Regions from separate parts of the Oerskovia sp. USHLN155 genome, predicted to be linked through region 2. Evidence: predicted binding sites of a transcription regulator. Region 2 holds the regulator's gene; the other holds the start of a gene.

Region 1 (5,877 bases), on a different contig from region 2:
GGGGCGCACTGGTCCTCGTAGGCCCGCATCGACAGGGCGTCGAGGCCTCCGATGAACTCGCGCTCCGAGACACCCTGCTCCTTGAACGAGCGCTCGATCCCGACCTTGGCGCGCAGCTCCTCGACGGCCCGGGCGTAGGACTCGACAGCCTGCTCGGGCGTCGAGGCCGGGAGGCCCAGGTGCTTGGCGATCTGCTGGTAACGCTCGTGCGCGATGTACTTCTCCGCCTTGGGCCAGCCCGTGACCTTGGTCGGGATCTGCCCGTTGTAGCGGATCGCGTGCGGCAGGAAGATCGCGTTCGTGCGGCCGTGGACCAGACCGAACGTCGAGCCGACCGTGTGGGCCATCGCGTGCACGATCCCGAGGAACGCGCTGCCGAACGCCATGCCGGCGATCGTGGCCGCGTTGTGCATCTTCTCGCGGGCCTCGGGGGCGGCCGCGCCCTGCGTGACGGAGGCCTCGATGTGCTCGAAGACCAGCTTGATCGCGTGCAGCGCCAGGCCGTCCGTGAAGTCGTTCGCGTAGACCGACACGTAGGCCTCGGTCGCGTGGGTCAGGGCGTCGAAGCCCGAGTCCGCCGCGAGCTTCGCGGGCATCGTCGCGGTCAGGACCGGGTCGATGATCGCGACCGACGGGGTCAGCGCGTAGTCGGCGAGGGGGTACTTGTACCCGGTCGCGTGGTCCGTGATGACCGCGAACGGCGTGACCTCCGAGCCCGTGCCCGACGACGTCGGGATGCAGACGAGCTTGGCCAGGTCGCCCAGGGTCGGGAACTTGAACGCGCGCTTGCGGACGTCGAAGAACTTCTCGCGCAGGTCCGAGAACGCCATCTCCGGGTGCTCGTACTTGAGCCACATGACCTTCGCGGCGTCCATGGGCGACCCGCCGCCGATCGCGACGATCGTGTCGGGCTTGAAGTCGCGCATCATCTCCGCGCCCTTCTCGACCGTCTCGACGCTCGGCTCGGGCTCGACCTGGTCCATGATCTGGATCGAGACCTTGTTCGGGCGACGACCCAGGACGTCGAGGACCTTGTCGACGATCCCGATCTGGCTCATGACCTTGTCCGTGACGATGGTGACGCGCTCGACGTCGGGCATCTGGGCCAGGTACTGGATCGAGTTCGGCTCGAAGTACGTCTTCGGCGGGATCTTGAACCACTGCATGTTGTTGTTACGACGTCCGATCCGCTTGACGTTGACGAGGTTGACGGCCGACACGTTGTTCGACACCGAGTTGTGGCCGTACGAGCCGCAACCGAGCGTCAGCGACGGGATCAGCGCGTTGTAGATGTCACCGATGCCGCCGAGAGCCGACGGCTGGTTCCACAGGATGCGGACGGCCTTGACGCGCTGGCCGAACTCCTCCGCGATGTCCTTGTCCTCGGTGTGGATCGCGCCCGAGTGGCCCAGGCCGTCGAACTCCACCATCTGCTCGGCGAGCGAGATGCCGTGGTCGGTCGACTCGGCGCGCAGCACGGCGAGGACGGGGCTGAGCTTCTCGCGCGTCAGGGGCTCGGCGGGGCCGACCTGGCTGCACTCCGCGAGGATGATCGAGGTGCCGTCGGGGACCGAGAAGCCTGCCTGCTCCGCGATCCACTGGGGGCTCTTGCCGACGATCGTGGCGTTGAGCTTGGCACCGGCGCAGTTCGCGCCGCCGGCCTCGACACCGAAGATGAAGCGCTCGAGCATCGCCTTCTCCTCGGGGTTCGCGAGGTAGGCGTGCATGTGGGCGAACTCGGCGAGGGCAGCGTCGTAGATCTCGGTGTCGAGGATGACGGCCTGCTCCGAGGCGCACACCATGCCGTTGTCGAAGCCCTTGGACAGGACCACGTCGTTGACGGCGCGTCCGAGCTTGGCGGTCTTCTCGATGTAGGCGGGGACGTTGCCCGCACCGACGCCGAGGGCGGGCTTGCCGGCCGAGTAGGCGGCGCGGACCATGGCGTTGCCGCCCGTGGCGAGGATCAGCGAGACGCCGTCGTTGTTCATGAGCGCCGACGTGGCCTCGAGCGAGGGCTGCTCGACCCACTGGATGCAGTCCTCGGGGGCGCCCTCCGCCACGGCGGCGTCACGCACGATGCGGGCTGCGGCGACCGAGCACTTCTGGGCGCTGGGGTGGAACGCGAAGATGATGGGGTTGCGCGTCTTGAGCGCGATGAGCGACTTGAAGATCGCGGTCGAGGTCGGGTTGGTGACCGGGGTGATGCCCGCGACCACGCCGACCGGCTCGGCGATCTCGACGATGCCCGTGAGCTCGTCGCGCCCGATGACGCCGACCGTCTTGAGGTTGGCCATCGAGTTGGGCACGTGCTCGCACGCGAAGATGTTCTTGGTGGCCTTGTCCTCGAAGACGCCGCGCCCGGTCTCCTCGACCGCGAGCTGCGCGAGGCGGCCGTGCTCGTGGAGCGCCGCGACGGACGCCTTCTTCACGATGCGGTCGATGTCCTCCTGGGTGAAGGCGTCGTACTGCTTGAGCGCCTTGAGGCCACGGTCGACGAGGGCGTCGATCTCGGTGACTCCGGCGGGGGCCTTGACAGGGGCCTTGCTCGTGCTGCTCACGTTGCTCCTCCAGTGACCCGAGCGGCCGGGTCTGCGTGGTGTCTTTCCCTTGCTTGTGAATACTTTCACAAGGTACGGATAGATGCAAGTGTCGTCGGTGTGTGACCTGGAACGCACCTCGCGCGAGCCGCTCCCCCCAAAGATCTATGCATGCCCGGTACCGCGGATCGGTCGCCTAGTGTGTTCGCATGAGTGCTGAGAACGTCGTGACCGACGCGCCCACCGGACAGCCGACCACGCCGCACGACCCGTACCTGTGGCTCGAAGAGGTCGAGGGCCGCGAGGCGCTCACCTGGGTCCAGGGCCGCAACGCCGAGACCGCCGCGACGATCGAGGCCACGAGCGAGTTCGCCCGGACCGAGCAGGCGGTCCGTGAGGTCCTCGACTCCGACGACAAGATCCCCGACGTCTCGAAGATCGGCGAGCACTACTACAACTTCTGGCGCGACGCGCAGCACGAGCGCGGCGTCTGGCGCCGCACGACGCTCGACTCCTACCGCACCGACCACCCCGAGTGGGAGCTCGTGCTCGACCTCGACGCGCTGGGCGAGGCCGAGGGGCAGAGCTGGGTCTGGCACGGCGCGAGCGTCCTGCGCCCCACCCCGGGCGGCGAGTGGCGCCACGCCCTGGTCGACCTGTCCCCCGGCGGGTCCGACGCCGACGTGACCCGCGAGTTCGACCTCGTCACGAAGCAGTTCGTCGCTCCCGAGGACGGCGGGTTCTACCGCGAGGAGTCCAAGGGTGGGCTCGGGTGGATCGACACCGACACGGTGTACGTCTTCACGGACTTCGGACCGGGCTCGATGACCCCCTCGGGATACCCCCGGATCGTCAAGCGCTGGCGCCGCGGCACCCCGGTCACCGAGGCTTCGGTCGTGTACGAGGGCGAGCCCGAGGACATGTACATCTTCGGCTGGCGCACGCACTCGCCCGGCTTCGAGCGTGACTTCGTCGGCCGCTCGATCGCGTTCTACGACAGCGAGACGTACCTCGTCCAGGACGCAGGCACGCCCGAGCAGCGCCTCGTCAAGATCGACGTCCCGCGCTCGGCCGAGGTCGGCGTCAAGCGCGAGTGGATGCTCGTCGAGCTGCGCGACGACTGGACCGTCGACGGCACCACCTACCTCGCGGGGTCGTTGCTCGCGACCCGCTTCGAGGACTTCCTCGCCGGGGCGCGCGGCTTCACCGTCCTGTTCGAGCCCACGCCCACGTCGTCGCTCGCCGGGGCCACGTGGACCGCGCACCACCTCGTGGTCAACGTCCTGGAGGACGTCAAGAACCGCCTCCACGTGCTGACGCCGCCCTCCTCGGACACCGGAGCGGACGCCGACGCACCGGGCCGTGGATGGCCCCGCAGCGAGCTGCCCGGCCTGCCGACCATCGGCACGGTCGTCGTGGGCGCCGTGGACTCCGAGGAGAGCGACGACGTCTGGCTCGTCACGACCGACTACCTCACGCCCTCGACGCTCTCGCTCCTGTCGGTGGGCGCGGGCACCGAGCCCGAGGTGCTCAAGTCGAGCCCCGCCTTCTTCGACGCCTCAGGCCTGGTCATCGACCAGCACTTCGCGGTGTCCGACGACGGCACGCGCGTCCCGTACTTCGTCGTCGGGCGTGAGGAGCTCGTCCGCCCGGACTCCGGTGCCGCCGCCGAGGCGGGCTCCGGCGCCGCCCCCGTGGGCGCCGCTCCCACGCTGCTCTACGGCTACGGCGGCTTCGAAGTCTCGCTGACCCCGGGCTACTCGGGCGGGCTCGGACGAGCCTGGCTCGCCGACGGCGGCGTGTACGTCGTCGCGAACATCCGCGGCGGCGGCGAGTACGGCCCGTCCTGGCACCAGGCCGCCCTCAAGGCCAAGCGTCACAAGGCCTACGAGGACTTCGCGGCCGTCGCGCGCGATCTCGTCGCCCGCGGCATCACGACTCCCGAGCACCTCGGCATGGAGGGCCGCAGCAACGGCGGCCTCCTCGCGGGCAACATGCTCACGCAGTACCCCGAGCTCTTCGGCGCCGTGATCGTGGGCGTCCCGCTGCTCGACATGCTGCGCTACACGCACCTGCTCGCGGGGGCGTCGTGGGCCGCCGAGTACGGCGACCCGGACGACCCCGAGCAGTGGGAGTTCATCAGGACGTTCTCGCCCTACCACCTGTTCGACGCCGAGCGCGAGTACCCGCCCGTGCTCTTCACGACGTCGACCAAGGACGACCGGGTCCACCCCGGGCACGCCCGCAAGCTCGCCGCGAAGATGCTCGCGGCCGGCAAGGACGTGACGTACTACGAGAACGTCGAGGGCGGGCACGGCGGCGCCGCGAACAACGCCCAGGCCGCGCACATGGCCGCGATCCACTACCGCTTCCTGCGGGAACAGCTCGGCTGACGCCGGGCTCCCCGGACGCACGGAGGGCGGGTTCCCCGGGGGGACCCGCCCTCTCGGCGTCTGGAACGAACGAACGGCGGACTACGAGTGCGGAACCGTCGCGGTGATGAGCGTCCCGTCCTCGCGACGGTTGCCCGTCAGGTCACGCAGGCTCGGTGTCCCCTCCCGCACGGGCCCCTGGCCGTCGAGGGCCACCGTCACGGGCTCGCCGGCGGCGACGCGCACGGCCTCGCCGCGCACCAGCACCTCGGCGCTCTCGCCCGTCTCGCACACGAACGTGATCGCGTCGGCCGTCACCGTGACCTTCAGCCGTGCCCCGCGCAGGGACACGCGGAACGTCAGGGACTCCCACGCCTGCGGCAGGCGCGGGTCGAAGCTGATGCGACCGCAGTCGTCGCGCATGCCACCGAACCCGAACGCCAGCGCCGACCACGTCCCGCCGGCCGAGGCGACGTGCACGCCGTCGGACGCGTTGGCGTGGCGGTTCTCCAGGTCGACCAGCAGCGACGACGTGAAGTACTCGAGCGCGAGCTCGTGGTACCCGACCTCGGCCGCGATGATCGACTGGACCACGCCCGAGAGCGTGGAGTCGCCCGTGGTCAACGGGTCGTAGTACTCGAAGTCGGCCAGCTTCTCCTCGGGCGTGAACTCGGCCCCCTGGAGGAACAGCGCGAGGACGACGTCCGCCTGCTTGAGCACCTGGTAGCGGTAGATGACGAGCGGGTGGTAGTGCAGCAGCAGAGGCCGCTTGTTCGCAGGGGTCGCCGCGAGGTTCCAGATCTCGCGCTCCAGGAAGTGCGAGTCCTGCGGGTGGATACCCAGGTGCTCGGCGTAAGGGATCGACATGCGCTCGGCCGCTCGCGACCACTCGGCCGTCTCCTCCGCCGAGACCCCGAGCCGGATCCGGAGCCGCTCGTAGTCGTGCGGCGCGTCCAGGCGCATGGCGT
Region 2 (5,877 bases):
AGGGTCGGGCCGATGCACGGCGCCCAGCCGAGGCCGAACACGATGCCGAGCAGGGGTGCCCCCCACAGTCCGGCGGTGGGGCTCACGTGGAGGCGACGGTCCCGCTGGAGGAACGGCATGGCGCCCATGAACGCGAAGCCCATGAGGATCACGACGACCCCGAGGACACGCGTGATGACGTCCTCCCACTCCTTGACGTACACGCCCACGGCGCCCGCAGCCACCATGAGCAGCACGAACACGAGCGTGAAGCCCGCGACGAACAGGCCCACGCCGGTCACGACGCGCCACCGCCCGGTGGTCCGGGCCGTCTTCAGGGCGGTTCCTCCGCCACCCGCACGCGCGCCGGTCGCCCCGGCGTTGGCGGCCGCGAGCCCGCTCACGTAGCCGACGTAGCCGGGGACGAGGGGCAGGACGCAGGGCGAGGCGAACGACACGAGCCCCGCGAGGATGGCGACGGGCACGGCGAGCAGCATCGAGCCGCTGAACGCGGTCGTGGCGAACGTGCTGCCGACGTCGCCGGCGAACGAGAGGGGACCCATGCGTCAGGCGCTCTCGGCGAGCAGGTCGTCGACGAGGGCGCCGAGCGTCGAGCCCTCGGCGCGCCCGATGACGCGCGCGGCGACCCGGCCCTCGCGGTCGAGCACGACGGTCGTCGGCACGGCCTGGAGCGGGACGGAGCCCTCGAGCGTCGCGATGGCCTCGCCGCGCGTGTCCTCGATCGAGGGGTAGGGCACCTCGAACGTGCGCTCGAACGCGAGCGCGGCCCCGGCGTCGTCGGTGCTGTTGATGCCGAGCAGGTGCACCCCGTCGGCCGCGCGGTCTTTCGCGAGCGCGACCAGGTCCGGCGCCTCGGCCCGGCAGGGGGCGCACGAGGCGTACCAGGTGTTGATGACGACGACGTCGCCCAGCCACTGCGAGGTGTCGACCGCGCCGCCCTCGTAGTCCGTGCCGGTCAGGACCACGGGCTCGTCCCGGTCGGAGACGTCCCACGTCTTGACCGAGCCGTCGCCCGAGACGTAGCCCTGGCCCACGACGTCGTCGGGGCTCGTGGCCCCCGACTCCTGGGAGCAGGCGGACAGGACCAGGCCGAGCGAGACGAGAGCGACGATCCCGGAGGTCGCGCGGGCGCGACCCGGCCGGGCACGGAAGGGGCGGATCATGGCAGCACTGTCTCCCACCTGCCTGGGCACAACCTGAGAAGCCGCTGGTGCCTCACGCGCCCGAGACCTTCGCGGCACCGGGCAGCAGGTCCGCGACCGGCTCGGTGTAGTGGATGCCGACGAGGCGGTCGCCGTCGAAGCGCAGCGACGTGAGCGACGCGAGCGAGCACTGGCGGTTGCGCGGGTCGTGCCACAGGCGCTTGCCCTCGAAGGCCAGGCGGGAGATCCAGATCGGGAGCTGGTGGCTCACGAGCACGACCTCGCGCCCCTCGGCCTGGGCACGGGCGTCGTGGATCGCGGCGTGCATGCGCGCGACCTGCTGCTTGTAGGGCTCGCCCCACGACGGACGCATCGGGTTCCACAGGTAGGGCCAGTGGCCCGGGTGGCGCAGCGAGCCGTCGCCCACGCCGAACTTCATCCCCTCGAAGTGGTTGCCGGCCTCGATGAGGCGCTCGTCCGTCCCGAGCGGCAGCCCGAAGGCCTCCGCGACGGGCGTCGCGGTCTCCTGCGCCCGCTGGAGCGGGGACGCGATGACCAGGGCGACGTCGAAGGGCTCGGGGGCGACGTCGTCGGGCAGCGCGGGCGAGCCCTCTGCAGGCTTGCCCGACAGGTGTCCCGCGACGCGACGCGCCATCGTGTGCCCGAGCTCCGAGAGGTGGTAGCCGGGGATTCGACCGTAGAGGATGCCGTCCGGGTTGAAGACTTCACCGTGACGCATGAGGTGGACCGTGGTTGCGACCATGGGGACCAGTGTCCCAAAGTTCTTCCGCGCGCGGTGCACCGGGGCGGCGTGCTCCCGGACACAGGCCCGCCGGGCGCCGGGAAGTCCCGGACTACTGGTTCTCGCGCTCGTCCACGACCCGGCAGGCCTCGGCGATCGCAGCCATGGCCTCGCCGAGGTTGCGGAACTGCTCGGGGGTCAGGACGTCGACCATGAAGCGGCGAACGGCCCGCACGTGGCCTGGCGCGGAGGCGACGAGCTCGGCGTAGCCCGCGTCGGTCATGACGCAGTTCACACCGCGACGGTCGGTCTCGCTCGCGGACCGGCGGACGAGCCCGCGCTGTTCCATGCGGTGGACGGTGTGCGTGACGCGGGACCGGGACCGGGCGAGGCCGTCGGCGAGGGCCGACATCCGCATGGTGTGGTCGCGGGCCTCGGAGAGCCGCACGAGCAGCTCGTACTCGCCGAGCGTGAGGCCCGAGTGCTCCTCGTGGTCCCTGCTCAGGGCTTCGACGAACCGCGCCGTGCCGTCGAGGTACTGGCGCCACGAGTGCTGCTGGCCCTCGTCGAGCCAGGGTGCGTCCTGCGGCGCGACCGCGCGCCTGTCCTGCTGAACCGTCATCTCCGCCTTCATCCGCCACGCCCCCACCGTCCGAACAACCGCCCCAGTCTCCCATCCGGGAACAGGTTCGCTCACCAGGGAATAGAGGGACGGGGGCTTGCGTTGATGCGATCGTATGAAGTTGAATCTTCAACTAATGGCTCGTCGGACGGCGCGCCTGACGCACACGCACCACGACTTCCACAGGAGAACACCCATGGCCACGACCCTTCCCGCCGGACTGACCGCAGGCACCTACGCGATCGACCCCTCGCACTCGCAGGCGACCTTCACGGTCCGCCACGCAGGCATCTCCAAGGTCCGCGGCTCGCTCGCGATCGCCGAGGGCACGCTGAACATCGGTGACGACGTCGAGTCGTCCAACGTCGTCGCGGCGATCGACGCCAAGTCCGTCAACACCGGCGACGCAGGGCGCGACGGCCACCTCCAGTCGGCCGACTTCTGGGACGCCGAGAAGAACCCCACCTGGAACTTCGTCTCGACCGCCGTCGAGGCCGACGACGACGACTTCGTCATCGCGGGCGACCTGACCATCAACGGCGTGACCAAGCCGGTCAAGCTCGAGACCGAGTTCACGGGCACCGCCGTCGACGCGTACGGCAACTCGCGCGCCGGGTTCGAGGCCGAGACCGAGATCTCCCGCAAGGAGTTCGGCCTGACCTGGAACGTGGCCCTCGAGGCCGGCGGCGTGCTCGTCGGCGACAAGATCAAGATCGCGCTCGACCTCTCGGCGATCAAGCAGGCCTGAGCCTCCGCCCCTGACCGGCCTCCGCGTCCCTGACGCGGACCGGTACGCCAGGAGCCGGCGGCCCCGGACCGGGCGCCGGCGCCGGTGGGGGGTGGAGCGGGCGGGCGAGGCGCCCCCGCGGCGCGGCGCGGCGCCGGGGGCCCCCGCGCCCCGCCCCCCCGCCCGGGGCCCCCGGCTCCTGTGCTGTGACGAGCGGTCGGGCTAGGCGCCCGCGCTCCGCGTCTCGGCTCCTTGGCCCTCCTCGCCCCTGCCGCGGTTCGCGAGCGCGCGCGCCTGCGCGTGGAACGCCAGGATCTGCAGCTCGCTGCCCACGTCGACCGACCGCACGATCACGTCCTCTGGGAGCTGGAGCGCACGCGGCGCGAAGTTCAGGATCTCCCGGACACCGGCCTCGACGACCCGCTCGGCGACGTCCTGCGCCACGTGCGCCGGAGTCGCCAGGACGACGATCGTCACGTTCTCGCGGGCGAAGACCTCCTCGAGCGCGTCGACGTGCTCGATCACGAGCCCCGCGGCCTCGGTGCCGACCACGTCCGGCGAGGCGTCCAGCAGAGCCGCGACCTCGAACCCGCGCGTGCCGTAGCCCGAGTAGTTCGCGAGCGCGTGCCCGAGGGAACCGATGCCGACGATCGCGATCCGGTGCTCGTCCTCGACCCCCAGGGCCGAGGTGATGTAGGTCGCGAGCGAGTCGACGACGTAGCCCACCCCGCGCGTGCCGTAGGACCCCAGGAACGACAGGTCCTTGCGCAGCTGCGCCGACCCGACGCCCGCGAGCTCCGCGAGCTCGGTCGACGACGTCGTCTCGACGCCTCGCCCCTCGAGGTCGCGCAGCGCGCGCAGGTACGCGGGAAGTCGCGCCACGGTCGCGCCAGGAATACCGGTATCACCCAGGGTCTCTGCCACCCGAACCACCCATGCTTCGTCGTGTCGTCGTCGCTGACGCTCTCGCTGTCCTGCTGTCTCGGATCATCCCAGGCTCGGCGCCCGGGGACGGAACGTCAGCCGGTGGCGCGTCGCCTCGAGAGCGCTCTGGCGAGCCTCGCTCCGTCGACCTGCCAGAACCCCTGCTGGACGCCGTCCACCGTCACGACGGGGACGTAGTCACCGTACTGCGCCGCGAGGGCGCCGGACGGGTCGGAGTCCACGTCGACCTCGGTCCAGCCCACGCCCTGGTCGGCGCACACCGCCCCGACCACCTCGCGGGCCTCCTCGCACAGGTGGCACCCGACGCGGCCGTAGAGCACGACGCGCGCGGGCGCGCTCGCGGCCTGGTCTGCGTCACGTCCGGCGGCGGTCTCAGGAACCTGTCCTGCGGCGGGATCTGCGGGGCTCACGACCCCAGCCTACGCATCTCGGACACCCCCTCACGCCGCCCGGCCGGCGACCCTGCCCGGTGGGCGCCGTCGGCGAGGGTCTGCGAGCGCCGATAGAGTGGACGACATGCCGACGTCTGCTCCTGGGTCCACCCATCCCACGGCAGCCTTCTTCGACGTCGACAACACCATCATCCGCGGCGCCAGCTCGTTCCACCTGGCGCGGGCGCTGTACCAGCGGGGCTTCTTCTCCACCCCGGACCTCGTGACGTTCGCCTTCCACCAGGCGCGCTACCTCCTGCTCGGGGAGAACAAGCGCCAGATCGACCAGGTCCGCACCCGGGCCCTCGACCTCGTCGCGGGCCGCTCGGTCGCGGAGGTCGTCGCGATCGGCGAGGAGGTCTACGACCAGGTCCTCGCGCTGCGCATCTACCCCGGCACCCAGAAGCTCCTCGACGAGCACATCGCGGCCGGCCACCAGGTGTGGCTCGTGTCCGCGACCCCGCTCGAGATCGGGCAGCTCATCGCGCGTCGTCTCGGGGCGACGGGGGCGCTGGGCACGGTCGCCGAGCACGAGGAGGGCCTGTACACCGGGCGGCTCGTGGGCGACATGATGCACGGGCGGGCGAAGGCCGCGGGCGTCCGGGAGCTCGCGGAACGGCACGGGATCGACCTGTCGGCGTCCTACGCGTACGGCGACTCGCTCAACGACGTGACCATGATGCAGGCCGTCGGCCACCCGTGCGCGATCAACCCCGACGCGCGCCTGCGCCGGCACGCCAAGGACGTCGGCTGGCCGATCCGCGAGTTCCGAGGGCGCCGGCGGCGGGTCGCGGGCCGAGGGCTCAAGACCGCGAGCTGGGCCGGGGCCGCGTGGGTCCTGGGCCTCGTGCTGCGATCGATCCGACGCTCGATCAAGGGCCGCGCCGGGCTCTGAGGCCCCCTCGCCCGGCCCGGGCGCCCCGCCGAGCGTGCAGTTCAGGCTGCCACGGGCCTCCCAGGACCACCCGGGCTGCACGCTCGGCGAGCCAGCCACCCGGCCGGCGTGCTCCAGGCATGCGAAGAGCCCGGCACCCCTGGGGGTTCCGGGCTCTCGCGACAACCTGCGCGTGACCGCGCAGCGCTGCTACTTCTTGTTGCGACGCTGGTGGCGCGTCTTGCGAAGCAGCTTGCGGTGCTTCTTCTTGGCCATACGCTTGCGGCGCTTCTTGATGACGGAGCCCATGGGTCCTCACAATGCTGGATCGGTGTGCGATCGGGATCGCCCCGATCATGGTGGTCCACGGCTGATCGGGAACCGACCAACACGA

What was found. Region 2 encodes Rex, which represses fermentation and respiration genes when NADH is low (regulators of the CRP and FNR family bind a similar motif). Its sites were predicted from a motif close to CTTGTGAANNNNTTCACAAG; they were not measured.
Region 1: a site for Rex is predicted at 2,611-2,630, ahead of adhE (bifunctional acetaldehyde-CoA/alcohol dehydrogenase). Genes of this name have one in related genera too.

The regions. Positions count from the first base shown of each region.
Region 1 is NZ_JBBCXG010000003.1:322,265-328,141, reverse strand. It holds gene adhE (bifunctional acetaldehyde-CoA/alcohol dehydrogenase) at 1-2,558, opposite strand, end outside; gene WFH32_RS06225 (prolyl oligopeptidase family serine peptidase) at 2,747-4,930, shown strand; gene WFH32_RS06220 (glycoside hydrolase family 65 protein) at 5,012-5,877, opposite strand, start outside.
Region 2 is NZ_JBBCXG010000007.1:86,421-92,297, reverse strand. It holds gene WFH32_RS11470 (cytochrome c biogenesis CcdA family protein) at 1-542, opposite strand, end outside; gene WFH32_RS11465 (TlpA family protein disulfide reductase) at 546-1,163, opposite strand; gene WFH32_RS11460 (histidine phosphatase family protein) at 1,216-1,905, opposite strand; gene WFH32_RS11455 (MarR family winged helix-turn-helix transcriptional regulator) at 1,997-2,506, opposite strand; gene WFH32_RS11450 (YceI family protein) at 2,703-3,254, shown strand; gene WFH32_RS11445 (redox-sensing transcriptional repressor Rex) at 3,456-4,157, opposite strand; gene WFH32_RS11440 (glutaredoxin family protein) at 4,253-4,588, opposite strand; gene WFH32_RS11435 (HAD family hydrolase) at 4,695-5,504, shown strand; gene WFH32_RS11430 (30S ribosomal protein bS22) at 5,694-5,792, opposite strand.